3 regions of the Micromonospora sediminimaris genome follow, and region 2 is predicted to be linked to each of the others. Evidence: predicted binding sites of a transcription regulator. Region 2 holds the regulator's gene; each other region holds the start of a gene.
What was found. Region 2 encodes HrcA, which represses chaperone genes, less so after heat shock. Its sites were predicted from a motif close to GGTTNGCACNCTCNNNNNGAGNGTGCNAACC; they were not measured.
Positions count from the first base shown of each region.

Region 1: a site for HrcA is predicted at 1,767-1,797, ahead of groES (co-chaperone GroES). Genes of this name have one in related genera too.
Region 3: a site for HrcA is predicted at 5,718-5,748, ahead of groL (chaperonin GroEL). Genes of this name have one in related genera too.

Region 1 covers NZ_BOPD01000042.1:5,009-15,301, reverse strand. The annotation lists gene groL (chaperonin GroEL) at 1-1,241, opposite strand, end outside; gene groES (co-chaperone GroES) at 1,318-1,626, opposite strand; gene Vse01_RS26245 (helix-turn-helix domain-containing protein) at 1,993-2,793, shown strand; gene Vse01_RS26240 (DUF397 domain-containing protein) at 2,784-2,975, shown strand; gene Vse01_RS26235 (THUMP-like domain-containing protein) at 3,180-4,364, opposite strand; gene ybaK (Cys-tRNA(Pro) deacylase) at 4,537-5,016, shown strand; gene Vse01_RS26225 (sugar ABC transporter substrate-binding protein) at 5,228-6,322, shown strand; gene Vse01_RS26220 (ATP-binding cassette domain-containing protein) at 6,426-7,244, shown strand; gene Vse01_RS26215 (sugar ABC transporter permease) at 7,241-8,500, shown strand; gene Vse01_RS26210 (ROK family transcriptional regulator) at 8,529-9,710, shown strand; gene Vse01_RS26205 (DUF4142 domain-containing protein) at 9,853-10,293, shown strand, end outside.
Region 2 covers NZ_BOPD01000031.1:46,774-57,066, forward strand. The annotation lists gene Vse01_RS23090 (phytanoyl-CoA dioxygenase family protein) at 1-871, opposite strand, end outside; gene Vse01_RS23095 (hypothetical protein) at 1,105-2,037, opposite strand; gene Vse01_RS23100 (enoyl-CoA hydratase-related protein) at 2,156-2,944, opposite strand; gene hemW (radical SAM family heme chaperone HemW) at 2,965-4,188, shown strand; gene Vse01_RS23110 (DUF4870 domain-containing protein) at 4,216-4,812, opposite strand; gene hrcA (heat-inducible transcriptional repressor HrcA) at 5,023-6,045, shown strand; gene dnaJ (molecular chaperone DnaJ) at 6,119-7,264, shown strand; gene Vse01_RS23125 (16S rRNA (uracil(1498)-N(3))-methyltransferase) at 7,266-8,000, shown strand; gene Vse01_RS23130 (histidine triad nucleotide-binding protein) at 8,046-8,405, shown strand; gene Vse01_RS23135 (serine hydrolase domain-containing protein) at 8,402-9,790, shown strand; partial or broken gene Vse01_RS29480 (PhoH family protein) at 9,974-10,293, shown strand, end outside.
Region 3 covers NZ_BOPD01000008.1:254,102-264,394, reverse strand. The annotation lists gene Vse01_RS06820 (GNAT family N-acetyltransferase) at 1-684, shown strand, start outside; gene Vse01_RS06815 (GNAT family N-acetyltransferase) at 735-1,754, shown strand; gene paaN (phenylacetic acid degradation protein PaaN) at 1,808-3,481, shown strand; gene Vse01_RS06805 (GNAT family N-acetyltransferase) at 3,543-4,073, opposite strand; gene Vse01_RS06800 (cold-shock protein) at 4,285-4,488, shown strand; gene Vse01_RS06795 (hypothetical protein) at 4,747-5,670, shown strand; gene groL (chaperonin GroEL) at 5,946-7,568, shown strand; gene Vse01_RS06785 (hypothetical protein) at 7,673-7,915, opposite strand; gene Vse01_RS06780 (S8 family serine peptidase) at 8,076-10,293, opposite strand, start outside.

The DNA.
Region 1 (10,293 bases), on a different contig from region 2:
CCTCCGCCGGGCACCGTACCCTCCTCGACCGCGGCCTTGGTCGCGGCGATGGCGTCCTCGATGCGGTGCTTGCGCTCCTTCATCTCGACCTCGGTGGCCGCGCCGACCTTGACCACCGCGACACCGCCGGAGAGCTTGGCCAGCCGCTCGGCGAGCTTCTCCCGGTCCCACTCGGAGTCCGAGGCCTCGATCTCCTTGCGGATCTGCGCGACCCGGTCGGTCACCTCGCTGGCCTGGCCGCCGCCCTCGACGATCGTGGTGTTCTCCTTGTCGACCACGATGCGCCGGGCGCTGCCCAGCACCTCCAGGCCGACCTGGTCGAGCTTGTAACCCAGTTCCGGGGCGACCAGCTCGGCGCCGGTGAGGATCGCCATGTCCTGGAGCATCGCCTTGCGGCGGTCGCCGAAACCGGGCGCCTTGACCGCGCAGACCTTGATGGTCTTGCGGATGGCGTTGACCACCAGGGTGGACAGCGCCTGACCCTCGACGTCCTCGGCGATGATGAGCAGCGGCTTGTTGTTCTGGAGAACCTTCTCCAGCAGCGGCAGCAGCTCCTCGATCGCGGAGATCTTCTGCGTGGTGATCAGGATGTACGCGTCCTCCAGGACGGACTCCTGCGACTCCGCGTCGGTGACGAAGTTCGGCGAGATGAAGCCCTTGTCGAACTGGAGGCCCTCGGTGACGTCCAGCTCGGTGTGCAGGGCGGAGCCTTCCTCGACGGTGATCACACCGTCGCGGCCGACCTTCTCCATCGCCTCGGCGATCAGCTCGCCGATGGTGGCGTCCTGCGCCGAGATCGTCGCCACGTGCGCGACCGACTTCTTGTCGGAGACCTCGACGGCCTTGCCGAGCAGCGCCTCGGAGACCTTGGTGGCAGCGGCGTCGATGCCCCGCTTGAGGCCGGCCGGGTTGGCGCCCGCGGTGACGTTGCGCAGGCCCTCGCGGACCATGGCCTGGGCGAGCACGGTCGCGGTGGTGGTCCCGTCGCCGGCGACGTCGTTGGTCTTGGTCGCCACCTCCTTGACCAGTTGCGCGCCGAGGTTCTCGTACGGGTTGGTGAGCTCGATCTCCTTGGCGATGGTCACGCCATCGTTGGTGATCGTCGGCGCACCGAATTTCTTGTCGAGGACGACGTTGCGCCCGCGCGGCCCGAGGGTGACCTTGACCGCGTCAGCGAGCGCGTTGACACCGTGCTCCAGCAGGTGCCGGGCGTCGTCCGAGAAGCTCAGGATCTTCGCCATGAATGTCCCTTCGAAGCGACGTCGCCCCGGCCCGGCGAGCCGGACCGGGGCAACGACACTGATCGGTCTGTCTTACTTACTTCTCGATGACCGCGAGGACGTCGCGGGCGGAGAGCACCAGGTACTCCTCGCCGGCGTACTTGACCTCGGTGCCGCCGTACTTCGAGTAGAGAACGGTGTCGCCGACGGAGACGTCGATCGGCACGCGGTTGCCCTTGTCGTCGATCCGGCCCGGGCCGACAGCGAGGACGGTGCCCTCCTGCGGCTTCTCCTTGGCGGTGTCGGGGATCACGATGCCCGAGGCGGTGGTGGTCTCGGCCTCGTTCGCCTGGACCACGATGCGGTCCTCGAGCGGCTTGATCGCAACCTTGGTCGCGGTAGTCACGGGCATACCCTCCTGGGGTACTTGGTTTCGTTGCCGATCGGCATGCCGACCGGCGTCAATCTGCCACATGCCACCGGGCGGGGCCGTCGTCGCGGGTGCCGGTCCGCCTGGCGTTCAACCCCCGGACACCAGGGCCCGAAGGTTGGCACCCTCAGGGTGAGAGTGCTAATCGCAGGTTATTCCTCGGCTAGCACTCCGTCAAGGAGAGTGCCAATCCGCCACCCTCGTGTCGCCGCCCCTCCGCCACTTTTTACCCACTCTTCCGGCGTCGTTCGCCAGCGTTTACCGCAACACGCCGACAGTCTCTTCCCCGCCCAACGACCGCCCCTTACTCTCCGGCGCGACCACGTCACGGAGGGCAGACACATGGCGGACGTACCAACCCTGGGGTTCCTGCGCGACCAGTTGCGCCGGGCGCGCAAGGTGCGCGGGCTCAGCCAGGAGGAGCTGAGCAAGATGATCAACTACTCGACCTCGGCAGTGAGCGCGATGGAGATCGGCCCGAACCAGCTCAGCGCCGACTACCTGGCCCGGTTCGACAAGGTGCTGGAGACCGGTGGCCTCTTCGTCGGGATGCTGGAGCTGATCCGGCTGCACGCCGAGCCGGACTGGTTCCGGCCGTGGGGCGAGATCGAGCGGGAGGCGGTCGCGCTGCGCTGGTACGACCCGGCGGTGGTGCCGGGCCTGCTCCAGACCGAGGCGTACGCGCGGGCGATGCTCCGGGCCGGTCCACCGCTTACCGACGAGCAGATCGAGAAGCGGGTGCTGGCCCGGATGGCCCGGCAGGAGGTGCTCGCCCGCGAGGAGCCCCCGCAGCTCGTGGCGGTGCTCGACGAGCAGGTGTTGCGCCGGCAGGTCGGCGAGCGCGCGACCATGCGCGAGCAACTGGAACACCTGCTGGCCGTCAGTGACCGCCCGCATGTCCAGGTGCGGATCATCCCGGCCGAGACCCCGTGGTACGTCGGACTCAACGGCCCCTTCGTGTTGGCCCGGCTGGCCGACGGCACCGAGGTGGCGCACCTGGACAACCAGCTCCGGGGGCACACAGTGGACAGCCCGAACGACCTTGCCGCCCTGGGGCGACACTGGGAGACTGTGGCCGGTGAGGCGCTGCCACACCGGCAGTCCGCCCGCCTGATCGAGGAAGTGGCGAAGTCATGGACCTGACCCGTGCCGCCTGGCGCAAGTCCTCCCGCAGCAACAGCAACGGCGGCGCCTGCGTCGAGGTCGCCGACAACCTGCCCGGCGTGGTCGCCGTACGCGACAGCAAGGACCCGGCCGGCCCGGCGCTCGCCTTCACCCCCGCTGCCTGGCGCGCCTTCATCGCCCCCCACGCCCCCACCCGCTGACCAACCCCGACCCGGCGCTCCCCCTTCTGCGCCGACCCGGCCCCCGTCCCCACCCCGGCTGGGCTCGCCATGCGGTCGCGCGCCCTCCCGCGCTGGGGTCCGCGAGTTGCGGCATGACGCGGCCTCCCGCCGAGCTGACAGCCCAGGATGCCGCAACCCGCGCCCGCCGGCTGCACATGAGCGGCCCGGCCAGCGGGGCGGGGTTCAGGCCACCGGGCGGCAGACCAGGACCGTCGGGGCGGTGGCGACCCGGGTGAGCACCAGGCTCGCCGGCTGGTCGCCGCTTAGCCGCAGGTCGCGCCGGAGCCGCTCGGGCTCCAGCGCGGAGCCGCGCTTGAGGATCTCCACCCGGCCGACCCGCCGTTCCCGCAGCAGCGCCCGCAGCCGCTTGAGGGAGAACGGCAGCACGTCGGTCACTTCCAGGCAGCGGGCGTACGGCGTGCGCCGGGCCGTGTCGGCGTAGAGGTAGGCGATGGTCGGGTCGGCGAGGGTGGCGTCCAGGTCGGCAGCCAACTCGGCGATCAGGTGTGCGCGCACCACCGCCGGATCGGGGTCGTACACGAAGCGCCGCACCGCCCCGACCGGCGCCTCGTGGGTGCCCGACCCCGCGAGCTGGTGCACCGACTCGCCGGTCAGCACGGTCGCGCGGCGGGAGACCTCGGCCAGTTCGCCGCACCAGAGGGCTGCCTCGACCAGGTCGCCTTCCACGCTCACCCACTCCGCCTCCGCGCCGGGCGGGATCAGCGCGTGGTCGATCCCCGGCGCGACCTTCACCACCGTGCGCGGCACCCGGTCGGCCAGGCCGGTCACGAAGTCCCACGGCGGCGAGTACGAGTTCGGGTCGAAGATCCGGCGACCGGTGCCGGCTCGGCGTCGGGCCGGGTCGCAGAAGACCGCCTCGACCCCTGTCACGTCGAACGCCGTCGCGTCGCCACACTCGACGGTGACCAGGTCGGCCAGCCCAGCGGCCTGGACGTTCGCCTCGGCCAGCGCAGCGGTGAGCGGGTCGGCTTCCACCGCGTACACCCGGATGCCGGCGCGGGCGGCGGCGAGCGCGTCGGCGCCCAGCCCGCAGCCCAGGTCGGCAAGTGTGCGCACCCCGGCGGCGCGCAGCCGCCGGGCCCGCCGGTCGGCGACGACCCGCCGGGTGGCCTGTTCCAGCCCCGGCCGGGTGAAGAACATGCCGGCCGCCGCCGGCCCGAACTTGCCGGTCGCCCGGCGGCGCAGCTCGGCCTGGGTCAGCGCCGCCGCCGCGAGCCCGCCGGGCACCCCGGCAGAGCGCAGCGCCACCGCCGCGGCCAGCGGATCACCGCCGGCCACCCCGGCCGCCGCGTCGAGCGCGGCCGACCCCTCGGGCGTACGCAACGCGGCGAACTGCTCCAGATCCACCCGCCTATTCTTCCGCCCCGCCCCCACCTGCCCGCCCGAGGCCCAGGCCGGCCTCTCGCCGGGCATGCCGGTCACGACTTGCGGCATCCTGGGCCCTCAACGTCGGCCGGAAGGCGCGACTTGCGGCATGTTGGCGCCCTGCGGGCAGCGGCCCGGGTTTACGTTGGCGGGCATGGCGGGACGTGGCACCCCGGCGACCGCGCTGCTGACCAAGCGGAAGGTCGACCATCGCACCCATCCGTACGACGTCTCGCCTGATGAGCCCAACTATGGCGCGCTGGTCGCCGCCGCCCTGGCGGTGGCGCCGGAGCGCGTCTTCAAGACCCTGGTCACCGAGGTCGACGGGGCGCTGACGGTGGCGGTGGTGCCGGTCACCGGCGATCTCGACCTCAAGGCGCTCGCGGCAGCCGTGGGCGGCAAGCGGGCCACGTTGGCCGAGCGGGCGACGGCCGAGCGGGCCACCGGTTACGTACGCGGCGGGATCAGCCCACTGGGCCAGCGGCGACGGCTGCCCACGGTCCTCGACGTCTCCGCCCTGAAGCATCCGACGGTGTACGTCTCGGCCGGCCGCCGGGGGCTCCAGGTGGAGCTGGCCCCGGCCGACCTGGCCGCCCTCACCGACGCCCGGTTCGCCCCGCTTTCGCGCCCCTGACCCGACCCGTATCCGCCGACCGGCGACCCGGACACCAGGGTCCTCGCAGGCACGGTGGCGGCGAGGTGTCGCTGGCGTTGCTGAATTGTTACCGCCGACAACAAACTCGTGACCGGCCCACCCTTGTGCTGGCGTGTGGCGCGGAATACGTTGCCGGACACAACAAAACAAAACACCGACACCCTTCCCCACCCTCGAAAGGACCCTGCACATGCGCAAGGGCTTCCTCGCCGTCGGCACCGTGGGCCTGCTGGCCCTCGGCAGCCTGACGGCCTGTGGCGACGAGTCCGGCGGCGACCAGGCCGGCTCCGACGTGACCCCGAAGATCGGCGTGATCCTGCCGGACAGCAAGTCCTCCGCCCGTTGGGAGGGCGCTGACCGCAAGTTCCTCCAGGCCGCGTTCGAAGCTGCCGGCGTCGAATACGACATCCAGAACGCGCAGGGCGACAAGACCCAGTTCCAGACCATCGCCGACCAGATGATCACGAGCGGCGTCACCGCGCTGATGATCGTGAACCTGGACTCCGGCACCGGCAAGGCCGTCCTCGACAAGGCCAAGTCGCAGGGCGTCGCCACCATCGACTACGACCGCCTCACCCTCGGCGGCTCGGCGGAGTACTACGTCAGCTTCGACAACGAGGCCGTCGGCAAGCTCCAGGGCGAGGGCCTGGCCAAGTGCCTGACCGACCAGAAGGCGGAGAAGCCGGTCGTGGCGTACCTGAACGGGTCGCCGACCGACAACAACGCCACCCTGTTCAAGAACGGCTACGACTCGATCCTCAAGCCCAAGTTCGACGCCAACGAGTACGTCAAGGGCCCGGACCAGTCCGTGCCGGACTGGGACAACGCCCAGGCCGCCACGATCTTCGAGCAGATGCTCACCCAGACCGGCGGCAAGATCGACGGCGTGCTGGCCGCGAACGACGGCCTCGGCAACGCCGCCATCTCGGTGCTGAAGAAGAACAAGCTCAACGGCAAGGTTCCGGTGACCGGCCAGGACGCCACCACGCAGGGCCTGCAGAACATCCTCGCCGGTGACCAGTGCATGACCGTCTACAAGGCCGTCAAGCAGGAGGCCGACGCCGCCGCCGAGCTGGCCATCGCGCTGGCCAAGGGCGAGCGCAAGGAGACCGGCCAGACCGTCAAGGACCCCGAGGGCAACCGTGACGTCCCCGCCGTCCTGCTCACCCCGCAGGCGATCTACAAGGAGAACGTCAAGGACGTCATCGCCGACGGTTTCGTGACCAAGGAAGAGGTCTGCACCGGCAACTTCGCCGCGCTCTGCACCGAAGCGGGCATCAGCTGACCTCACCCGCCTAGGCGGCGCCGCCCGGCACGGTAACCCCGTGCCGGGCGGCGTGCCGCCGCTGGACGGGCCCCGATCTCCCTCCGTGACAAAGGAGAACCCCGTGTCCGCGACCCCTCTGCTGGAGCTACGCGGGATCGACAAGAGTTTCGGTCCCGTCCAGGTTCTACGCGATGTCGCCTTCGCCGCCTACCCGGGCGAGGTCACCGCGCTCGTCGGTGACAACGGCGCCGGCAAGTCGACCCTGGTCAAGTGCATCAGCGGCATCTACCCGACCGACGCCGGGCAGTTCGTCTTCGACGGCCGGCCGGTGAACATCCACAGCCCACGCGACGCCGCAGCGCTCGGCATCGAGGTCGTCTACCAGGACCTCGCGCTCTGCGACAACCTCGACATCGTGCAGAACATGTTCCTCGGCCGCGAGAAGCGCAGCGGCATCGTCCTCGACGAGCCGACGATGGAACAGATGGCGGCCGACACCCTCGCCGGGCTCTCCGTACGCACCGTCAAGTCGCTGCGCCAGCTCGTCTCCAGCCTCTCCGGCGGCCAGCGTCAGACGGTGGCGATCGCCAAGGCCGTGCTCTGGAACAGCAAGCTGGTGATCCTGGACGAGCCGACCGCCGCGCTCGGCGTCGCGCAGACCGCCCAGGTGCTCGAACTGGTCCGCCGGCTGGCCGACAACGGTCTGGCCGTCGTGCTCATCTCGCACAACATGAACGACGTCTTCGCCGTCTCCGACCGGATCGCCGCGCTCTACCTCGGCCAGATGGTCGCTCAGGTGAAGACCACCGACATCACTCATGCGCAGGTGGTCGAGCTGATCACCGCCGGTCGCTCCGGCGGGCTCGGACTCACCGGCGAACCGGCCACCAACGGCAACGGCGCGGCGCCGGCCGGCAGCACCACGGGAGGCGTCTCATGAGCACCACCGCCGTCAAGCAGGAGGGGCCGGCCGCAGTCACGTCGACGCCCTCCGTCGGCAGCCACGTCCGCGACTACTGGCGACGGGTACGCGGTGGCGACATCGGCGCCCTCCCCGCCGTCCTCGGCCTGCTCGTCCTCTGCACGGTCTTCTCGATCCTGCGGCCCTCGTTCCTCAGCGCCGGGAACTTCGCCAACCTGTTCACCCAGGGCGCGGCGGTCACCCTGATCGCGATGGGTCTGGTCTTCGTCCTGCTGCTGGGTGAGATCGACCTGTCGGCCGGCTTCGCCAGCGGCGTCTGCGCGGCGGTGCTGGCAAACGTGGTCACCGTGCTCGGCTATCCCTGGTACGTCGCGGTGGCCGCCGCCGTGCTCACCGGCATGGTGATCGGTACGATCCTCGGCCTTCTGGTCGCCAAGATCGGAATTCCGTCCTTCGTGGTCACCCTGGCCGGCTTCCTGGCCTTCCAGGGCGTGGTGCTGCTGCTGATGGAGGAAGGCCGCAACATCTCGGTGCGCGACTCGGTGCTGGTGGCGATCGCCAACCGCAACCTGCCGCCGCTGCTCGGCTGGGCGCTCGCCGCCGTGGCCGTCGCCGGGTACGCCGCCGTCCAGCTGCTGCGCTACCGCAACCGCGCCGCACGTGGCCTGGTCACCGACCCGATGGCGGTGGTGCTCGCCCGGATCGGCGGGCTGGCCGTCATCCTCGGCCTCGCGGTCTACATGCTCAACCTGGAGCGCAGCCGCAACGTGCTGATCAGCTCGCTCAAGGGCGTGCCGATCGTGGTGCCGATCATCGCCGTGCTGCTCATCATCGGCACCTTCGTGCTCCATCGCACCAGCTACGGGCGGCACATCTACGCGGTCGGCGGCAACAAGGAAGCCGCTCGCCGGGCCGGCATCAACGTGGACCGGATCCGCATCTCGGTCTTCGTCATCTGCTCCACCATGGCCGCCGTCGGCGGCATCGTCGCCGCCAGCCGGGCCAACTCCGTCGACCCGAACACCGGCGGCAGCAACGTGCTGCTCTACGCCGTGGGCGCGGCCGTGATCGGTGGCACCAGCCTTTTCGGCGGCAAGGGCCGGGTGCTGGACGCGGTGCTCGGTGGCGCGGTGGTCGCGGTGATCGACAACGGCATGGGTCTGATGGGTTACAGCTCGGGCGTCAAGTACGTGGTCACCGGCGTGGTGCTGCTCCTGGCGGCCAGCGTCGACGCGCTGTCGCGCCGACGAGCCGCCGCCAGCGGCAGCCGCTGATCCGCTGCACCGAAGGTAGTCACAACCGATGCGCGTGGGACCGAGCCAGGACGAGATTCGTCGGCAGAATCTCGGTGCCCTGTTGCGCTACGTGCACGTGCACGGTGCCACCACGCGTGCGGAACTGACCACCGCACTGGGGTTGAACCGGAGCACAATCGGCGCGCTCACCGCCGACCTCGCCGCGGCCGGCCTGGTGACTGAGGGGGCGCCGAAGGAAACCGGCCGGGCCGGACGACCGTCGCTTGTCGTCCGGCCCGAGTCGGACCGGGTCTTCGCGTACGCGTACAGCATCGAGGTGGACCGGCTGCGGGCCGCGCGGGTCGGGCTCGGCGGCGCGGTGCTCGACCGCCGGGAGCTGGACCGCCCACGCGGTCTCACCGCGGCGGAGGCCGCTCCACTGCTGGCCGGCGCGGTCAAGGAGATGCGGCAGGCGATGCCGGAGGACGCCGTCTGCGTCGGTGCCGGGGTGGCGGTCTGCGGGATGGTCCGCCGCGACGACGGCCTGGTCCGGCTCGGACCCACCACCGGATGGGTGGACGAACCGATCGGCACCGCGCTCGGCACCGAACTCGGGGTCGACGTGCCGGTCACCGTCGGGAACGTGGCCGACGTGGCGGCCTTCGCCGAGCACGCCCGTGGCGCGGCGGCGGGCTGCGACAACGTCATCTACCTCTACGGCGACGTCGGCGTCGGTGCCGGGATCATCGCCGCAGGCCGGCGGCTGACCGGGCACGGCGGTTACAGCGGCGAGGTGGGGCACATGGTGGTGGTCCGCGACGGGGCCCGCTGCGAGTGCGGCAACCGGGGCTGCTGGGAGACCGAGATCGGCGAGCACGGGCTGCTCCGGGCCGCCGGTCGCTCCGACGCCCGGGGCCGGGAGGCGATGCTGGCGGTCTTCGACGCCGCCGACCGCGGCGACGCCCAGGCCCAGATCGCGGTACGCCAGGCCGGTGACTGGCTCGGCTTCGGCGTCGCCAACCTGGTCAACATCTTCAACCCGGAAATGGTCATCTTCGGCGGCACCATGCGCGACCTCTATCTGGCCGCCGCCGCCCAGGTGCGCAGCCGGCTCAACTCCAACGGGCTGCCGGCCTGCCTTGAGCACGTCCGGTTGCGTACGCCGAAGCTCGGTGAGGACGCTCCCCTGGTCGGCGCGGCCGAACTCGCCTTCGACCGGCTGCTGGCCGACCCGCTCGACGTCAACTGATCTCCAGTTCCGTATTTCGCGAGCCGGTTTCGCCAACCGATGAACTGATCGGCCGAACAATCCGTACCAGGTTGCGGACGGCCGACGGGGTGCGGACGTCCATCGCTCAACGATCGTTCTCGTCCGAGGAGGCGTCGCAGACATGGCACCGCTGGATTCCGCTCGTCGCCGGCAGGGCAACCGGTCCCGTCGCTTGGCGGTGCTGCTCACCACGATCGTCGCAGCCCTCGTCGTCCTGCCCGGTGTGGCCCTGGCCGCGCCCGCCGCTCAGCAACTCGCCGCCGCCGACCAGGCCCTGCTCGACGGGGTGCGGCTGGCCGGGCTCTGGGAGATGCCAGCCGGGCAGATGGCCGCCGAAAAGGGCAGCTCGCAGGTGGTCCGCGAGGTGGGCGCCGAAATCGCCCGGCAGCACGAGGAGCTCGACCGGATCACCGTGGAGGCGGCCAACAAGCTGAGCGCCGTCATCCCCAACGCGCCGACCGCCGAGCAGCAGGGCTGGCTCACCGAGATGAAGGACGCCCGTGGCGCCCGCTTCGACCAGATCTTCGTCACCCGACTCCGGGTCGCCCACGGCAAGATCTTC
Region 2 (10,293 bases):
CGCGCTGCTTGAGCTCCTTGCGCAGCGGGATCTCGTCGTCGATGTAGCCGTCCCAGTTGATGCCCCAGTAGTTCGCCGTGTGGGTGCCCTCCCCGAGCAGCTGGCGCTGCACCGGCGTGCGGTTGCGGTACCACTCGCCGTCCTTGTCGGGGTGCAGCTCGTCGAGCGGGCGGATCCACCGGTAGGTGTAACCGACGAACAGCATCTTGCGGGTGATGTTCGACAGGTTTGTCGACCGGGAGTGCCACTGGCGGCGGTCGAAGATGAAGGCGTCACCCGGGTTGGCGGTGATCTCGACGGTGCCCTCGGGGTCCGGGTTGTGCACGCTCAGATCCGACGGGCGCGGCAGCGAGTTCCACAGGTGGCTGCCAGGGATCACCTTCGTCGCGCCGCGTCCCTTCTCCGACAGGTCGGAGAGCACGTAGGCGACCTTCAGCGAGAACATCGGCCGGGGCAGATTCGGGTCCATCGTCTCCGGGTCGGAGTTCTGCCGGTACCCGTCCTGGTGCCAACCCCAGTACGGCTTCTCGGGCTCCAACGCCGGCGGCGTGACGTCGAGGTGGTTGTGGTGGGTGTAGATGTTCCAGCCCGCCAGGCCCCACATGTAGGGGAACGCGATCGGGTGGGTGAGCAGCTCGCCGAAGAGCTCGTCACGCTCAAGGAAGCCCAGCAGGTGCAGGGTGCCGTCCTTGGTGGTGTTGCCCTTGGCCTTCTCCTCCTCGTACACCCGGTCGACCGCGGCCTCGAGAGCGGCCCGGTGATCCTCGGTCAGGACGTTGCGCAGCAGGAGAAAGCCCTGCTCGTGGAACTCCTTGCGGTCGACGTCACTGATCGGTTCGTAGCCGGTCCGGTCGCCGTAGTCGAACGCCACGTAGTACCCCTCCCCAAGAGGTGAAACCATTTCTGGCACAGGCCGCCGATCGTAACGCGCGTCCAGGCGGCTCGGGGGGCACCCCGCGACCTTTACACAGGTACGGCGACTGAAGGCGGTTGGACGACTACCGCACGTCACTCAACGTGGCGAGACGTGGCATTAAGTAGCAAAATGCCGGATTTTGCGGTGACTGCGGGTAAGAGCGGTCGGCCTAAAGAGATCGAGGTCGGTCAGACGTCGGCGTGGACCTCGGCGAGGACCTCCGTGTCACCCCGGTCGCTGTCCGGCAGGCGCTTCCAGTCGCCGCGCTTGGCGGTCCACTCCCGGCCGTCGTAGGTCACCCGCTTCACCCCGTGCTCCTTCGCGTGGGAGACCAGCCAGTGCGTGTAGCGCCAGCCGGCCCGCACACCCTCGGCGGAGGGCGATTCGTTGATCCCCACCTTCAGCAGGGTCGGGTTGCCGGAGCTGTCGACGGCAGAGGTGAAGTAACTCCTGCCCACCTGCCGGTCGTCGTCGCCGGTGAAGGCCCGCAGGCCCCAGTCGAGCGCCAGCCCCTCGGTCAGCGCGGCGATGGCGGCGGCGCCGCGCATCACCGGATCACCGCCCACCGCGCAGGTGACCGCCGTGCTGGCGTGACCGAGCAGCGCCCGGGTGAGCACCTGCGACTCGTCGGCCCACTTCTCGTACGCCTCGGGGAAGGCCGAGCGCTGCACCTTCTGCGCGGCGTCGGTGACCCGCATGTCCTCCCAGCCGCGCACCTTCTTCAACGCCGCGTAGAACTTCCCCGCCGCGTACCGCGGATCCCGGATCTGTTTCGGCGTGCCCCAACCCTGGCTCGGTCGCTGCTGGAACAGCCCCACGGAGTCGCGGTCACCACCGGTCAGGTTGCGCAACCCGGACTCCTGGTACGCGGTGGCCAGCGCCACCACCACCGCCCGTTCCGGCATCTCGCGTTGCACGCCGATCGCCGCGATGGTCGCCGCGTTCGCCATCTGCTGCGAGTCGAGCGTCACCTCGCCGTCGGCCTGGACCGTGCAGGCCCGACCGGCCAGCGGCAGCCGTAGCCCCTCACCGGCCTGCCTCAGCACCACGATCATCCCGATCGCGGCGATCAGGACCAGGACCACGAAGCCCGTCGCGACAGCCCGAGTTCGCACCCGCACCTCCTGTGTCAAGGTCCGCCAAGCGTACGTCCCTCATCGACCCGTTCGGGTCGTCCGACCGGTTCCCACCTCCCGTGGCACCTGCGCGCGACGCGAGGTTCCCCGTCCCGGCCGTACCTCACCCACCGAGTTCCGCCACCCAGCGCGGCGGCCGCTTCTCCCGGAACGCGGTGACCCCCTCGACGCCGTCCGCCGACAGGAAGTACCCGGTGGACACCTCGGCCAGCTCGGTCAGGTCGGCGCGCAGGTCGACGGCGGCCGGGCGGCGCAGCAGTCGCTTCGCGCCGGCCAACGCCGACGGGGCCCCGCGTACCAGCGAGTCGCAGTACCGCCGCACCGCGGCATCCAGCTCCGCGGCCGGCACCGCGGCGGTGACCAGGCCGATCTCGGCGGCCCGCCGGCCGTCGAAGGTGTCGCCGGTCAGGTACAGCTCGGCTGCCGCCCGGGTGGTCAGGCGGGGCAGCACCGTCGCGGAGATCACCGCGGGGATCACCCCGATCCGCACCTCGGTGAAGGCGAACGTGGCCTCGGCCGCGCAGACCGCCAGGTCGGCTGCCGCGATCAGGCCCAGTCCGCCGGCCCGGGCGGGGCCGGCGACTCTCGCCAGCACCGGCTTCGGGCACTCCCAGACCGCCGCGAGCACGTCACCCAGCATCCCGGCGGGCACCGTGCCGCTGGCGTACGCCGCCGCGGTCTCCTTCAGGTCGGCGCCGGAGCAGAAGACCGGCCCGGTGTGGTCGAGCACGATCACCCGGACCGCGTCGTCGGCGACCGCGGCGGCCAGCCCGGCCAGCAGTTCGGTCATCAGCGGCGTGGAGAGCGCGTTGCGGTTGTGCGGACTGTCCAGGGTGAGCGTGGTCACCCCGTGGGCCGTGGCGACCCGCACGAACGCGTCGGGAGAGGTCATGCCAGGGCACACTAGTGGCCATGCCCGGCGTCCTTCCAGCAGGCGAGCCCGTCCCCGCCGACGGGTCGCTGCCCGCGTCCGCCCGTGCGTCCGTAGCCGTCCGGGGTTTCGGGGTCTACGTGCATGTGCCCTTCTGCGCGAGCCGCTGCGGCTACTGCGACTTCAACACGTACACCGCCGACGAGTTGGGCGGCGGCGCGAGCCGGGAGGGCTACGCCGACGCCGTGCTGGCGGAACTGGCGCTCGCCGCCCGGGTGCTGGACGACATCCCACCGGCCCGGGTGGAGACGGTCTTCGTCGGCGGCGGCACCCCCACCCTGCTGCCCGCCGACGACCTGGCCCGCATCCTCGACGCGATCGACCGGACCTGGGGGCTGGCCACCGACGTGGAGGTGACCACCGAGGCCAACCCCGAGTCGGTGACGCCCGCCTCGCTGAAGGAGCTGCGCGCGGCCGGGTACACCCGGATCTCGCTGGGCATGCAGTCGGCCGCGCCCGGGGTGCTCGCCGTGCTCGACCGCCGGCACCACGCCGGCCGGGCCACCGCCGCCGCGCTGGAGGCCCGTGACGCCGGCTTCGACCACGTCAATCTCGACCTGATCTACGGGACGCCGGGGGAGCGGGCCGAGGACTTCGCCGCCTCGCTGGACCAGGTGGTCGCCGCAGGCGTGGACCATGTCAGCGCGTACGCCCTGATCGTCGAGGACGGCACCCGGCTGGCCGCCCGGATGCGCCGTGGCGAGCTGCCGTACCCGGACGAGGACGTCGCCGCGGACCGCTACCTGGCCGCCGAGTCCACCCTCGGCGCGGCCGGTTTTTCCTGGTACGAGGTCTCCAACTGGGCCCGCACGCCAGCCGCGCGCTGCCGGCACAACCTGCTCTACTGGACCGGCGGGAACTGGTGGGGCCTCGGGCCGGGGGCGCACAGCCACGTCGGCGGGGTGCGCTGGTGGAACGTCAAGCATCCCGCCGCGTACGCGCAACGCCTCGCCGCCGGGGCGTCACCCGGGCAGGCCCGGGAGGTGCTCACCGGCGACGAGGCGCACATGGAGGACGTCATGCTCCGGTTGCGGCTGGCCTCCGGCCTGCCGCTGGACGTGCTGACCGACGCCGGGCGGGCGGGTGCGGCGCGGGCGTTGGCCGAGGGCCTGCTCGCCGAGCCCGCCCACGCCGCCGGCCGCGCCGTGCTCACCCTGCGCGGCCGGTTGCTCGCCGACGCCGTGGTCCGCGACCTGCTGCCCTGACCCCCGTCATCCGGTCGGCCCGCGCGGTCAGCGCTTCACGAACGAGTAGCTCATCGGGTACTGGTAGAGCACCCCGTCGTTGGCCTTGACCCCGCCGATGATGCCGAAGATCACCGGCACGATCCCGGCGATGATCGGCGCGAAGAACAGGATGCCGCAGGTGATCATGGTGAGCACCCAGCTCAGCACACCGACGATGGCCCAGGTGAGCTGAAAGTTCAGCGCGGCCACCGAGTGGGCCCGGGCGATCGGGGACTGCTGCCCGCGGGTCATCATCGCGATCAGCGGCGCCACCCAGCCGAAGAGCCCGCCACCGACGACCACGCCGAGCGGGCCGCCGAAGTGGGCGATCAGGGACCAGGTCTTGTCCTCGTTGTTGGCGTAGCCACCGCCGGGAGCGCCGTAACCGCCGGTCGGGTAGCCGACACCGGGGGCTCCGGGTGGGGGAGGGTAACCGCCGGGCGGCGGGTAGCCCCCGGGCGGCGGGTAGCCGGCCGGCGGCGGCTGGTCGCCGGTGGGAGGTGGATAGCCGCCGGGCGGGGGATAACCGCCCTGGCCTGGCGAACCGGACAGTGGTGTCGTGGGTTCGTCGCCGGAGTCCGGGGGACGAGGTGGTTCAGTCATGGAGGTCACGGTAGGTGCCAGCGGCAACGGCGCACCAGAGCGACACCGGCGAGTGTCAACCCGCCGATCGGTTCGATGACGAGCGGGCCGACTTGATCATCGCGTCGAGGGGGACGCCGACGTAGACTGGCACTCGCTACAGTCGAGTGCCAGAGTGTTCCTCTGGCGGCCGTGACGCTGCGGGCTGACCTGCGACAGGAGGTGGCAAGGATGGGTCTGGACGACCGGAAGCTCGCCGTGCTCCGGGCGATCGTCGAGGACTACGTCGCCACCCAGGAGCCGGTCGGCAGCAAGTCGCTGGTCGAGCGGCACCAACTCGGTGTCTCGCCGGCCACCGTCCGGAACGACATGGCCGTGCTGGAGGAAGAGGGCTACATCCGTCAGCCGCACACCAGCGCGGGGCGGGTGCCCACCGACCGTGGCTACCGACTCTTCGTGGACCGGTTGAGCCGGGTCAAGCCGCTCAGCCCGGCCGAGCGCCGAGCGATCGAGCGCTTCCTGGCCGGCGCCGTCGATCTCGACGATGTGGTGCACCGCACGGTGCGGCTGCTGGCACAGCTGACCCGGCAGGTCGCCGTCGTGCAGTACCCGAGCCTGGCCCGGTCCCGGGTGCGTCACCTGGAACTGGTGCCGATCTCCACCACCCGGCTGATGCTGGTGATGATCGCCGACACCGGTCGGGTCGAGCAACGGCTGGTCGAGCTGCCCGCACCGGTCCTCGCCGACGACGTGCTGGACCTGCGCCGGCTGGTCAACGAGAAGCTCGTAGGTGTCCGCCTGTCGGAGACCCCGCCGCTGGTGCAGGCTCTCATCGACGACTCCGTGCCGCACCTGCGCCCGGCGATGACCACCCTGTCCACGGTGCTGTTGGAGACGCTCGTCGAACGGCACGAGGAGCGGCTCGCCCTGGCCGGCACCGCCAACCTCGCCCGGGGCGGTCTGCTCGACTTCCAGGGCTCGTTGCGTCCGATCCTCGAAGCTCTTGAGGAGGAGGTCGTGCTGCTCAAGCTCATCGGCGAGGTGGAACCGAGCACCCTGCGGGTGCGCATCGGCGACGAGAACGAGATCGACAACCTACGGGCGGCCTCCGTGGTCAGCACCGGGTACGGCCCGGGCGCGACCATCGTCGGGGGGATGGGCGTGCTGGGACCGACCCGGATGGACTACCCCGGAACCATCGCCACGGTGAGGGCCGTGGCACGCTACGTGGGCGAGCTGCTGGCCCAGAACTGACAAGTCAGGGCCGACGGCAGGCTGCCGCCGCCGAACGGCGTAACTCGAGACGAACACGAGGACACGGAACGCAGTGGCCAGGGACTACTACGGCATTCTCGGCGTGAGCAAGGGTGCCTCCGATGACGAGATCAAGCGCGCCTACCGCAAGCTGGCGCGCCAATTCCATCCGGACGTGAATCCGGATCCGGAGGCACAGGAGAAGTTCAAGGACATCAACGCCGCGTACGAGGTCCTCTCGGACGATCGGAAACGGCAGATCGTCGACCTGGGCGGGGACCCGCTGGCACCCGGCGGAGGCGGGCCCGGCGGTCCGGGTGGTCCCGGCGGGGCCGGCCCCTTCGTCGGCTTCCAGGACATCATGGACGCGTTCTTCGGCGGCGCAACGGGCGCCGGGCGGGGCCCCCGTCCGCGTACCCGCCCCGGCGCCGACGCGATCCTGCGACTGGAGCTGGACCTCCAGGAGACCGCCTTCGGCGTCGAGGCGCCGATCACCGTCGACACCGCCGTACTCTGCACCACCTGCTCCGGTGCCGGCACCGCCGCCGGCACCCACCTGGCCACCTGCGAGGCGTGCGGTGGCCGGGGCGAGGTGCAGTCGGTGCAGCGCACCTTCCTCGGGCAGGTGGTCTCCGCTCGGCCGTGCACGGTCTGCCAGGGCTACGGCACCACCATCCCGAGCCCCTGCCCGACCTGCGCCGGCGACGGCCGGGTACGCACCCGCCGATCGCTGACCGTCAAGATCCCCGCCGGGGTGGAGGACGGCATGCGGATCCGCCTCGCCCAGCAGGGCGAGGTCGGCCCGGGCGGCGGCACCGCCGGGGACCTCTACGTGGAGATCCACGAACGGCCACACGACGTCTTCTCCCGCAAGGGCGACGACCTGCACTGCCGGGTCACCGTGCCGATGACCGCCGCCGCACTCGGCACCCGGCTGACCATCAAGGCGCTCGACAGCGAAGAACCGGTCGACGTCAAGCCGGGTACCCAGCCGGGCAGCACCCTGCGGCTGCGGGCCCGAGGCGTACCGCACCTGCGCGGCGCCGGGCGGGGTGACCTCTACGTCCACCTCGACGTGCGCACCCCGACCAAGCTCGACGCCGACCAGGAACGGATGCTGCGCGACTTCGCCAAGACCCGCGGCGAGGAGGTCGCCGAGCTGACCAAGCAGGGTGGCTTCTTCTCCCGCATGCGCGACGCCTTCAACGGCCACGCCTGACGTGTCCGCCCCGCTGTTCCTCGTCGAGTCGCTGCCGACCGCCGTCTCGATGGTGCTGGACGGGCCCGAGGGCCACCACGCCGCCACCGTGCAACGGCTGCGCGTCGGCGAGCAGGTGCTGCTCGCCGACGGGCGGGGCGGCACCGCCACCGCCGTGGTCACCGCCGTCGGCCGGGGCACCCTCGATCTCGACGTGACCGACCGGGGGTACGTCGACGCGGCGAACCCGCGGCTGGTGGTGGTCCAGGGCATCGCCAAGGGCGACCGGGGCGAGCTGGCCGTGCAGGCGATGACCGAGGCGGGCGTGGACGAGCTGGTCCCCTGGGCGGCGGGGCGCTCGGTGGTGCAGTGGCGCGGCGACCGGGGCGTACGGGCCCGCAGCCGGTGGGTCGCCACCGCCCGGGAAGCGACGAAGCAGGCCCGGCGGGCGTGGCTGCCGGTGGTGGCGGGAGCGCCTGACGAAAGCACCGCATCGGTGACGCGCCGGATCGCCGGGGCGGCGGCCGGGTACGTGCTGCACGAGGAGGCGACCGACCGGCTGACCACAGTCGAGCTGCCCGAACACGGCGAAATCGTGCTGGTGGTGGGGCCGGAGGGCGGCATCACCCCGGACGAGCTGTCGGCCTTCCAGGAAGCCGGCGCCCGACCGGTACGGCTCGGCAGCTCGGTGCTGCGCACCTCCACCGCGGGCGTGGCCGCCCTGGCGGTCCTCGCCACCCGCCTGCTGCGCTGGTGAGCGTCGCGCGGACGTCGCCGCGGAACCCTTCCTTAGACTGCCCGGATGGGAAGCGACTGTCTGTTCTGCCGCATCGTCGCCGGAGAGATTCCGGCCACCGTGGTCCGCGAGACGCCCACCACGCTCGCCTTCCGCGACATCGACCCGAAGGCGCCGGTACACGTGCTGGTCGTACCGAAGGAGCACTACGCCGACGTGGCCACGCTCGGCCAGGGTGACCCGGCGCTGGCCGGCGAGGTGCTGGCCACCGCCGCCGCGGTGGCCGAGGACCAGGGCCTGCTCGGCGACGGGTTCCGGCTGATGTTCAACACCGGGGCGTACGGCGGCCAGGAGGTCTTCCACGTGCACGCCCACGTGCTCGGCGGCGCCCCGCTCGGCCCGATGCTGGCCCGGAGTCTCGGATGACCTCCGCCGCCGGCCGCACCTCCGCCGCCGGTCGCCTGGACCGGCTGGTGCGCCAGGTCCAGGCGCAGGCCCGGGTGCCGGCGGTCTCGGCGGCGGTGCACCGCGCCGACCGGCCGCTGTGGACGTGCACCGCCGGCGGCACCGGAAACGACACGGCCCTGGACGAGCAGACCCGGTTCCGGATCGGCTCGGTGACCAAGACGTTCACCGCCGTGCTGGTCATGCAGTGCCGCGACGACGGGCTGCTCGACCTCGACGACCCGCTGCGGCGGCACCTCGACCTGCCGGCGCACGGTGAGCTGACCGTGCGCCGGCTGCTGTCGCACACCGCCGGCCTGCAACGCGAACCGTACGGCGACGTCTGGGACACCCTGCGCGCACCGGACACCGACCAGCTGATCACCGAGCTGGACCGGGCCGAGCGGGTGCTGCCGACCGGCCGCCGCTACCACTACTCGAATCTCGGCATGGCGCTGCTCGGCCACCTGGTCGGGCAGGTACGCGGCGGCACCTGGGCGGAGGTGCTGACCGAGAGGGTGCTGACCCCGCTCGGGCTGACCGCCACCACAACCACCCCGGGCCCGCGCGCCGCGACCGGGTTCCTGGTCGACGCGTACTCCGACGAGGCGCATCCGGAGCCGCCCACCGACTTCGGCGCGGTGAGCCCCGCCGCGCAGCTGTGGAGCACGGCGACCGACCTGGCCCGGTGGGCCGCCTTCCTGGCCGACCCGGCGGCGTTGGACGCGGCGGGTCGGGTGCTCGCCCCGGCCACCCTGGACGAGATGCGCTGGCCGGTGACGGTCACCGACGAGGCGGTCTGGGCCGGCGGCTTCGGTCTCGGTCTGATCCTGGTACCCCAGGGGGAGCGGGTGGTGCATGTCGGGCATGACGGGGCGATGCCGGGCTTCCTCGCCGGGGCGTACGGCCGCCGGGGCGGCGAGGGCACTCCGGGGGCGTTCGGCGCCGCCGTGCTGGGCTCCTCCGGCACCGCCGTCGAGCTGCTGGAGTTGCCGCACCGACTGCTCGCCGCCGCGGTCGAGCACGATCCGGCCGACATCGACCCGTGGCGTCCCGGTGAGCCGGCGCCGCCGGACGTGCGCGGACTGCTCGGCCGCTGGTGGGGCGAGGGCTTCGAGTACGTCTTCTCGTGGCACGAGGGGGCCCTGCGGGCCCGTGGCGCCGGTGACCCGCCGGGGAAGCCGCCGGCGGTGTTCGCTCCGGTGCCGGATCAGCCGGACGTGTTCCGTACCGTCTCCGGCCGGGAGAACGGCGAGTTGCTCCGGCTGACCCGGGACTCCGCCGGCGTGGTGGTCCGGATGCACTGGGCGACCTACCGGTTCACCCGCCGCCAGGAGACCTTCGACGGTTTCGACTTCCGCGTCTGACCGGGCGGTTCATCGGGGTGGAATGCCCTGCTATGTCCGGTCGTGCCGGAGCGTCACAGCGGCGGAAATGGGCAGCGTGTCCCCGCCGTTGAACCGATACGATGGGGGTAACGTCCGCACGCCGTGCCACGGGCCCGGCACCGAGATCGAGAGCAGGTGGCGCAGGGCCCTCGGGCCCGACCTATGACCGGCACCCCACCTCCCGGCCCGCCCCGGGTCCAGACCAGGATCACGGTCCCCGACTCGAAGATCATGGTCAACCTGCTCGGCGCGGGCGACGAGATCCTGCGACTGGTCGAGCGCTCGGTGAACAGTGACGTGCACGTGCGTGGCAACGAGATCACCATCACCGGCGCTCCCGCCGACAACGCCCTCGCCGAGCGGCTCTTCAGCGAGCTGCTCGAACTCATCGAGAAAGGCGAGACCCTGACCACAGATGCCGTCCGGCGTACCGTCGGCATGCTCGAACAGGGTGGCACGGAGCGGCCCGCCGAGGTCCTGAC
Region 3 (10,293 bases), on a different contig from region 2:
CGCGGGCGTAAACGGGTGAGTGCGATGAGCCGGGCGGAGCTTGCCGGCGAGCCCGGCCGCCGGTCGCCGGGTAACGCATTCGCTGCGGCCATGGGCGCGGTCGACGCCCTGACCGATGTGCGGCGACGCCTCGACACCGCCGACCTCGATCAGGCGAAGCTGGACGCGCTGCTGGCCGACGCCCGGGATCGCTCGACCGGCTACCAGGTGCTGTGCTGGCGCGGGTACACGCCCGACGACCTGGCCGCCGACGTGGCGTACCTCGACGGACGGCTGCTGGCCGACGCGCCGATGGGCGATCTGGCGTGGGAGCCGGAGCAGGTCGACGCCGACCGTCTGCGCGGCACCGAGTCGGCGCTGGACGCGCGGGGTCGGCGGCGTTACCACGTCGGCGTCCGCCACGAGGCATCCGGTCGGCTGGTCGCGTGGACGCTGTTGGACGTCGGTGCCTCCGCGGACTGGCACTCGTTCCAGCAGATCACAATCGTCGACCCCGAGCACCGGGGACACCGGCTGGGCCTACTCGCCAAGATCGAAAACTTGCGGCACCTGCTCGCCCACGAGCCGGGCGTACGAGTGATCGACACCTTCAACGCGGCCAGCAACGACCACATGATCGCCATCAACGAGCAGCTCGGTTTCCGGGTGCAGGACCGGTGGAGCAACTGGCAGCTCAACGTGTGACAGGCGAAAACCGGTGGCGGTGGCCGGGCGGTGCCGGCACGCTCACCGCCATGGACATCGCCGTCATGCCGTACGAGTCCACCGACGAGGCAGCGCTCGACGAGGCGTACCGCGTTGTCGCGGCGGCGCAGGCGGTCGACCTGCCCGATCTGCCGGTGGGAGACCGGGCCGAGTTCGGGCTCCTGGTCGCCCATCCGCCGCACGGCAACGTGATCCATCAGGCGTTGGCCCGGCGGGACGGCGAGGTGGCCGGTCACCTGCGGATGCGGCTGCCGCAACTGGAGAACACCGGCATCGCCACCGTCGAGCTGACCGTCGATCCGGCGCGGCGGCGGCGGGGGGTGGGCCGAGCACTGCTGGCGTACGCCCGGAAGGTGGCCGCCGAGCACGGCCGCGAGCGGTTGATCGGTGAGACCCCCGGGCCGCTGCCCGGCGGACCGGGGCGGGAGGCGCCCGGGGCGGCCTTCGCGGCGGCGGCCGGCGCGCAGGCCGCGTTGGCAGAGGTGCGGCGTCGACTGGACACCACGCGGCTGGACCCGGCGGCTCTGACCGCCCTGCACAATGCTGCCCGCACCCGGGCCGCCGGTTACCGGACGGTGGCCTGGCGCGGGCCGGTGGCCGAGGAGTACGTGGTCGACATCGCCAGGCTGGAGAGTCGGCTGCTCGTCGACGCGCCGATGGGGGATCTCGCGATCGAGGCGGAGCAGGTGGACGCCGCGCGGCTGCGGGAGATCGAGCGGATCCAGCGATTGCGGGGCCGACGGCGTTACCACGTCGGCGCGGTGCACGAGGCCACCGGCCGGATGGTCGCCTGGACGATGATCGACAGGGGCCCGTCGACGCCGTGGCACGCCTGGCAGGAGATCACCATCGTCGACCCCGCACACCGGGGTCATCGCCTCGGCCTGCTCGTCAAGGTCGAGAACCTTCGGCACGCACTTGCCCACGAGCCGGGCCTGGCCGCGATCGACACCTGGAACGCGGCGGTCAACGATCACATGATCAGCATCAACGAGCAGCTCGGGTTCCGCCCGGTCGACGCCTGGACCGATTGGCAGCTGACCATCTGAAGTTGTGACACGCCCCTACTGATCTGAGGGCTTCGTGTTGCATGATGGCGGGCATGACGGAGACCCCGCACCCCCGCTACGACAGGCACGCCGAGACCCTCAACCGCGCGCTGACCGCGATCACGGAGCGGGGATACTGGTCCGCCTACCCGGAATCACCAAGCCCACGGGTGTACGGCGAGACCGCCGCCGCCGACGGCAAGGCCGCCTTCGAGGCGTACCTGGGCGGGGACTTCCCGCTCGACCAGCCGGGTGGCGGCGACCGGGTCGCCACCGAGCACAGCCCGTTCGGCGTCGCCCTGAACGTCCGCTACCCGCACGCCGACGCCGAACAACTGGTCACCGCCGCGTCAGCGGCGCTGCCCGCCTGGCGGGACGCCGGCCCGCAGACCCGGGTGGGTGTCTGTCTGGAGATCCTCGACCGGCTGCACAAGAACATCTTCGAGCTGGCCAACGCGGTGCAGTTCACAAGTGGTCAGGCGTTCGTGATGGCCTTCCAGGCCGGTGGCGCGCACGCCCTGGACCGCGCGCTGGAGGCGCTGGCCTACGCGTACGCGGAGATGACCCGGCACCCGGGCACCGCCGGCTGGGAGAAGGCCGCCGGCAAGGGCGACCCGCTGCGGATGTCCAAGACCTTCCACGTGGTGCCCCGGGGCGTGGCCCTCGTCATCGGCTGCAACACCTTCCCGACCTGGAACTCGTACCCGGGTCTGTTCGCCTCGCTGGTCACCGGCAACCCGGTCGTGGTCAAGCCGCACCCGCGCGCCGTGCTGCCGCTGGCCATCACCGTGCGGTACGCCCGGGAGGTGCTCGCCGAGGCCGGCTTCGACCCGAACCTGGTGCTGCTGGCCGCCGAGGCCCCCGGCGAGAAGCTCGCCTCGACGCTGGCCCTGCACCCGGCGGTGAAGATCGTCGACTTCACCGGCTCCACCGAGTACGGCGACTGGTTGGAGGCGAACGCCCGCCAGGCGGCGGTGTACACCGAGAAGGCGGGGCTCAACACGGTGGTGATCGACTCCACCGACGACTTCGCCGGGATGTGCCGCAACCTGGGCTTCACGCTGACGCTCTACAGCGGGCAGATGTGCACCACCTCGCAGAACATCTTCATCCCCCGGGACGGCATCGACACCGATCAGGGGCACAAGAGCTTCGACGAGGTGGCCGGCGGCATCGCCGCGGCGGTCGGCAAGCTCACCGGTGACCCGGCCCGCGGGGTGGAACTGACCGGCGCGATCGTCAACGACGGGGTGCTGGAGCGGCTGAATGAGGTGACCAAGGTCGGTTCGCCGGTGCTGGAGTCGCGTACCGTCGAGCACCCCTCGTTCCCGGACGCCGTGGTGCGTACGCCGGCCATCGTGAAGTTGGACGCGGGTGACACCGAGACCTACTCGCGGGAGTGGTTCGGGCCGATCTCCTTCGCCATCGCCACCGACTCCACGGCGCACAGCCTGGAGATCCTGCGCTCGACCGTGGGCGAGAAGGGCGCCCTCACCGCGGCGGTCTACTCCACCGACGACGCGGTGCTGGACGCCACCGAGGCGGCGGCGATCGAGGTCGGGGTGCACCTGTCGGCCAACCTCACCGGCGGCGTCTTCGTGAACCAGTCGGCGGCCTTCTCCGACTTCCACGGCAGCGGAGCGAACGCGGCGGCGAACTCGGCGTTGACCGACGGGGCGTACGTGGCGAACCGGTTCCGGGTCGTGCAGAGCCGTCGACACGTCTGAGAGCTGATGCGGCTCCGGGGTATTCCCCGGAGCCGCCCGGGTCGGCGATCGTCCGTCGGGTCTACGCGGCCCTGCGCATCTGGAGTTCGCGCAGGGTGGGGATGTTGGGGTGCGGGACGCGGACACCTGTGTCGACGAAACCCAGCCGCTGGTAGGCCCGGTAGGCGAGGTCGTTGCCGACCACGACCTCGAGCATCAGCTCGTTCCGTCCGCAGGCCCGGGACCAGTGCGCCACCCCACCGACCAGCTCCGCGAGCAGGCCGGTGCCCCGCCAGCTCGGAGTGATGTAGACGGCGTAGAGCACGGTCACCCCCGGCTCGGCCGGGTGCGCCATGCCACCGACGTGCCCGACGAGCCGGCCGCCCGGATCCGCCACGAACTGCGCCGTGTCGGGGCCGGCGGAGACCCGGGCGACCCGGGCGGCGTACTCGGCGTGTGGTCGGGCCGCGGCCTCGGCGATCGTCTCCAGGAAGGCCAGCGGCGCGTCCGCGAGCATCTCCAGGCGCAGCGCCCGCATCCGAGCTGTGTCGGCTGGCTCGACTCGGCGGATGACGGCCCGGCGCAGCGCCGTCCCGTCGGTGACGCTTGTCATGCCGGAATGCTTATCACAATGACGTACGACGATGCGGACGACTGTAATACGCCCGATTTGTGGTCGTGCGCCGTCGTCACTCCTCGTGTAGCGTGCGATTTCGGTCACCCGTTTCAGTGGTCGTCGCCGACCGCTGAAACCGGTGGTTTCCGGGTGCCGGTTCGCTGGCGGCCCGAGGTAGTGGAACGCCGTGCAGAGTGAGGAAAACACCGTGGCACAAGGCACCGTGAAGTGGTTCAACGCCGAGAAGGGCTACGGCTTCATCGCCGTCGACGGCGGGCAGGACGTCTTCGTTCACTTCTCTGCGATCGAGATGGACGGCTACAAAGCGCTGGACGACGGTCAGCGGGTGGAGTTCGAGATCGCCCAGGGCCAGAAGGGCCCACAGGCGGAGCGGGTGCGCGTCATCGCCTGAGCGCCGACCACCCACCCCCCACCGACCGATCGTCGTCGGGGTGGCGTGACCATCGCCGGAGGGGGCAGCGGTGCCGGCGCCCCACAAGGGAAGATCATGGGCCGAGCCAGCCGTCGCTGAGGAGGTCCCATGTCCGACCAGCCGCCCCCGACAGGTCCGTCCTCTCCGCCTCCGGGTGAGCCGCAGCCGCCCGCCGGATGGGTCGGTCAACCACCCCTCCCGGGCCAGCCTGCGTACGGTGCGCAGCCGGCTCATCCCATGCAGCCGTCCCACCCCGGCATGACGCCGTATCCCGGCCAGCCGTTCTACGGCTGGTACCCCCCGGGCGGCTACGGCCTCGACCCCTCCGACGCCCTGGTGACCCCGCCCGGGGCCGGGCTGGGCGGCTGGTTCGCCCGGTGTGTGGGTGCCGCCCGCCGGGGGTGGCGACCCCTGCTGCCGATCCTCGTACTCACCCAGGCGCTGCCGGCCGCGGTGCTGTCGGTGCTCGTGTTGGCCGTGGACCCCTCGGCCCGCTGGGACGCCCAGCTCGCCAGCGACTCCGCCGCGCTGCCGGCGAACTTCTGGTCCGATCTCGCGACGCTCCTGGTCGTGGTACTCGGTGGCAGCCTGCTGCTCGGTGTGGTGCAGGCCGTCGGCTGGGCCGCCGGCACCTGGGTGATCGCCCGGCAGGCGGTCGGCGAGTCGGCCGGCCTCGGTGCCGCCCTGCGCTACGGAGCGCGTCGGGCGCTCGGTCTGTGGGGCTGGACACTGCTCATCACCCTGATCGTCACCTTCGGATTCTGTCTGTGCTTCCTGCCCGGCGTGTACGCGGCGTTCGCGCTGGCCCTGGCCGGCCCGGTCTACCTCTTCGAGCGGCACGACCCGCTCAGCAGGTCGCATCGAATGCTGCGTGACCGGCTGGGGCTGCTGCTCGGCCGGGTGGCGCTTGTGGGTGCCGCCGTGATCGGTTTCTCACTGGCCGCGAGCGTGCTGGAGTCGCTGGCGATCCTGCCGTTCGGCACCACTCCGTTGGACTCGCCGGGCACGGCGGTGGGCGCGGTGCTGACGATTGCGGTGGTCGCGGTGCTGACGCTGCCGGCGTACCTCGCGCAGCTGGTCGGGCTGGTCGTCACCTACGCCGAGCAGCGGGCACACGAGGGCCCGGTGAACGCCGCCCAACTGGCAGCCGAACTCGGCTGACCCGGGCCATCGTGCTTGCACTCGGCAGGGCAGAGTGCTAAACAAGTCATTGGCACTCGCATGGCGTGAGTGCCAGCTGGTCGGGACGGTGGGGCTGCGGTCGCGCTCGTGACATAACCACGGGTGGGGCACGTGGCCGGTCGTCGCGGGCTATCCGGCCCGGCCGAGGAGACGTCGCCGTCGCCAGGTGGCGACGTCCCAAGGTGCGTACACCAGACGGCCCATCCGGGGCACACACTCGGGTGGCCCGTGAGTGTCCAGGAGGACAACGCCGTATGGCCAAGATGATCGCGTTCGACGAAGAGGCGCGCCGCGGCCTCGAGCGGGGCATGAACCAGCTCGCCGACGCCGTGAAGGTGACCCTCGGCCCCAAGGGCCGCAACGTCGTGCTCGAGAAGAAGTGGGGTGCCCCCACCATCACCAACGATGGTGTGAGCATCGCCAAGGAGATCGAGCTCGAGGACCCCTACGAGAAGATCGGCGCCGAGCTGGTCAAGGAGGTCGCCAAGAAGACCGACGACGTCGCCGGTGACGGCACGACGACGGCGACCGTCCTGGCCCAGGCACTCGTTCGCGAGGGCCTGCGCAACGTGGCCGCCGGTGCCAACCCGATGGCCCTGAAGCGGGGCATCGAGGCTGCGGTCGCCAACGTCTCGGAGGAGCTGCTGAAGCTCGCCAAGGACGTCGAGACCAAGGAGCAGATCGCCTCCACCGCCTCCATCTCCGCTGGTGACGCCAGCGTCGGCGAGATCATCGCCGAGGCGATGGACAAGGTCGGCAAGGAAGGCGTCATCACCGTCGAGGAGAGCAACACCTTCGGGCTGGAGCTGGAGCTCACCGAGGGTATGCGCTTCGACAAGGGCTACATCTCGGCCTACTTCATGACCGACCCGGAGCGTATGGAGGCCGTCTTCGACGACCCGTACATCCTGATCGCGAACAGCAAGATCTCGTCGGTCAAGGACCTGCTCCCGATCCTGGAGAAGGTCATGCAGGGCGGCAAGCCGCTGCTGATCATCGCCGAGGACCTGGAGGGCGAGGCCCTGGCCACGCTGGTGGTCAACAAGGTCCGTGGCACCTTCAAGTCGGTCGCCGTCAAGGCGCCGGGCTTCGGTGACCGCCGCAAGGCCATGCTGACCGACATCGCCATCCTCACCGGTGGCCAGGTCATCAGCGAGGAGGTCGGCCTCAAGCTGGACGCCGCCAGCCTCGACATGCTGGGCCGGGCCCGCAAGGTCGTGGTGACCAAGGACGAGACCACCATCGTCGACGGTGCCGGCGACGCCGAGCAGATCCAGGGTCGGGTCAACCAGATCCGGGCCGAGATCGACAAGAGCGACTCCGACTACGACCGGGAGAAGCTGCAGGAGCGGCTGGCCAAGCTGGCCGGCGGCGTTGCGGTGATCAAGGTCGGCGCGGCCACCGAGGTCGAGCTCAAGGAGCGCAAGCACCGCATCGAGGACGCGGTCCGCAACGCCAAGGCCGCCGTCGAGGAGGGCATCGTCCCGGGTGGTGGTGTCGCGCTGGTCCAGGCCGGCAAGACCGCCTTCGACAAGCTCGACCTGGCCGGCGACGAGGCGACCGGCGCGCAGATCGTGAAGATCGCGCTGGACGCCCCGCTGCGGCAGATCGCCGTGAACGCCGGCCTTGAGGGCGGCGTCGTGGTGGAGCGGGTCCGCAACCTCGACTCGGGTCACGGCCTCAACGCCGCGACCGGCGAGTACGTCGACCTGCTGGCCGCGGGCATCATCGACCCGGCCAAGGTGACCCGTTCCGCGCTGCAGAACGCCTCGTCGATCGCCGCGCTGTTCCTCACCACCGAGGCCGTCGTGGCGGACAAGCCGGAGAAGACCCCGGCCGCACCGGCTGGCCCGGGCGGCGGGGACATGGACTTCTGAGTCCAGCTCCAACGCCGGAAGGGGCGGGCCGCGTCAGCGGTCCGCCCCTTCCGCTTTTGTCGGCGGTGGCCGGCCGACCCTGCGTCGGCGGTGGCGGCTGGTCGCTACGTCGGGAGTGGCCGCTGGTTCCGTCGCTTCCGCGCCCGGTCGTACGGTGGTCGGTGCTGAACCGGCTCGTCCACCAGGATGAGCGGCTCCTCGGGTGGCTCGTCCACACCGGTCATCTCGGCCAACTGCTCGGCGTCGCCGTAGTCGAGCCGGTCGATCGGCAGTTGGCCGGGGAGTCCGTGGACCGCAGCCCCGGTGGCTGGTGGGGCTTGCCGGGCCTGATCGTCGTCCGTGCTCATCGCTGCCTCCTTACCGAAACGGTAGGGGCGTGCCGAGCACCGGGATGGGCGATTGGCATTATCGGGATCTATTTGCTATTTGCGCTTTTCAAGTGGTCAAGGGCGCTACGTCCGGAAGAAGATACGTTCGGCCCGGACGCCGGTACCGCCCGAATGACGATCAGTCACGGGCCGCCGACACGGCCGCGTACGCGTCGACCAGACCGGCACCCACGATGTTCGCCGGGCCGCCACATTCGTCGGTCCGCGCCCGGGCCGGGTCGTCGGTCTCGATCGGGTCGGCCGTGTCGCGGAGGATCCGCCGCGTCCGGTCAAGGTCGCCGACGAGTTCCGGGTTGGCTGACCACATCAACGCGACCACGCCAGCCACCTGTGGTGTGGCCATCGAGGTGCCGTCGAGCACGGCGTACCCGCCGCCGGGCATCGCGGAGACGACCTCCGCCCCCGGTGCCATCAGATCCGGTTTCGTCACTCCGGCGATCGTCGGGCCACGTGAGGAGAAGGCGGTGACCCGCCGCCGGTCGTCCACCGCACCAACGGTCAGCACGTCCGCGTACGGTGCGGGCGGGTCCTGCACGGAGCCGCAGAACGGGCCGGTGTTGCCGGCCGCCGCGACGACGAGAATCCCGGCGGCCTCCAGCGCTGCGGTGGCCGGCCGCAGCGCCGAGGGATCGCAGCCTTCGATCGGCGGGCAGCCCCACGAGTTGGTCAGGATCTCCGGCGCCCGGGCGGGCCGCCCCTGTCGGAACGGGTCGCCGCCGAGCGGGAAAGGCGCCAGCATGAACTGGAGGCAGTCGAGATAGGCTGCCGGGTTCCCCAGATTGCGGTCGAGGTTGACGCAGCCGACCCACCGCGCGCCGGGGGCCACACCGATGCCGTCCCGCCCGACGGCGCTGCCCATCGTGTGGGTGCCGTGTCCGCTGCGGTCGGTCGGTGCCCCACTGCCGTTCCACGGGTCGAACCACGAGTCGTCGCCGCCCCGGAAACCCTGGGCCAGGGCCGGATGCCGCCCGTCCACTCCCGAGTCGGAACTGCCCACGGTCACGCCGTCGCCGGTGACGCCGAGTTCGGACCAGACCCGATCCGCGCCGATCATGGTGATATTCCACGGCGGGCCGGACGGGGGCGTGGCGTTGCCGGTGGCGCTGTCGGCGGGTGCCGGCAACGGACGCAGTTGCTGGCTGACCAGTACCCGGGCCACCTCGGGTCGGCTGGACAGCCAGGCGCGTACCGCCGGCCCACCAGCCACCTCGATCGCGTTGACGAGATAGTAGGGGGTGTGTGGCAGTCGAGCCCGCCGCAGATCCCGCCGCAGGTCGGCCTGGGTCCGGTCGGCGGTGTCGACCAACCGCCGGTAGACCTCCTCGGCGCGTGCGTCCCGGCCCGCCCGCCCTGGCTCGCCGCGCACACCGCTCAGGTCCGCCTGTTCGCGGAGCAGTACGAAGAGCCGCTCCCCGTGCAGCCCTGGCTGTCCGGCGGTCGCGCCGACCAGACCGACCGTGACCAGTAGCGTCAGGGCGCTCGCTGCGGCCAGCACCCGGCTCGGCGTGCGGGCCGAGCGGCGGGCCAGCAGCAGGCCGTACCCGACCGCCAGCACCAGTCCGACGGCGAGGCCGACACCGGTCGCGGCCGCGACCCAGAACGGCACGTCGCGGTTGCCGACCAGCAGCAGGCTGACCTCCTCCGGGTCGGTGAAGGCAAGCGGGCCGAACACACCGAGCCCGACCAGCCAGGCGGTCGGCGTCCGACCGCCATCCCCGGCAGAATGGTGGGCCACGACGCCCCCGGCGATCGGTTGATCCGGCAGAACGCGGCGGGTGCCCGGGTGGGCGACACCACGTCCGGTGGCCGGCCGGCGGCTCATGGCCCGCAACGCGGCCAACGCGAAACCGGCCGGCGGCAGCGTCACCAGCAGGGGCAACTGCGCGCCGGAATGGCCGGTGCCGGCACCGATCAGCAGCAGCAAAACCCCGGCGACGAGCCCGCCCAGCAGCACCAGCCGGGCCGGTCGAGGTGGTTCGTCGGCCCCGAAGCGGCCCCAGAACCGAACGTCGAGCAGCGTCGCCGCCAGCACGCCGACGGCCACCGCAGCCAGCCCGGCGAGCATGGTCTCCAACAGCCCGCCGAGTGCGCCCCACCAGACCCAGGGCAGTAGCAGGGCGAGCCCGGCGGCCACCGCCAGCAGGGCCGCCACCGACTGCTGTCCGTCCCGTCGCGCCTGCCGCCCGGTCTCGGCTTGCCGGCCGGGGCCGAGGACGTGGGAGGGCAGCCGGGTCGTCACCACCGCCAGCAGCGCGGCCACGAGGGCCAGCGCACCGAGGTACGCCTCGTGGTGCACCGGGGGGATCGTCCGCAGCAGCCCGAGCAGACCGAGTACG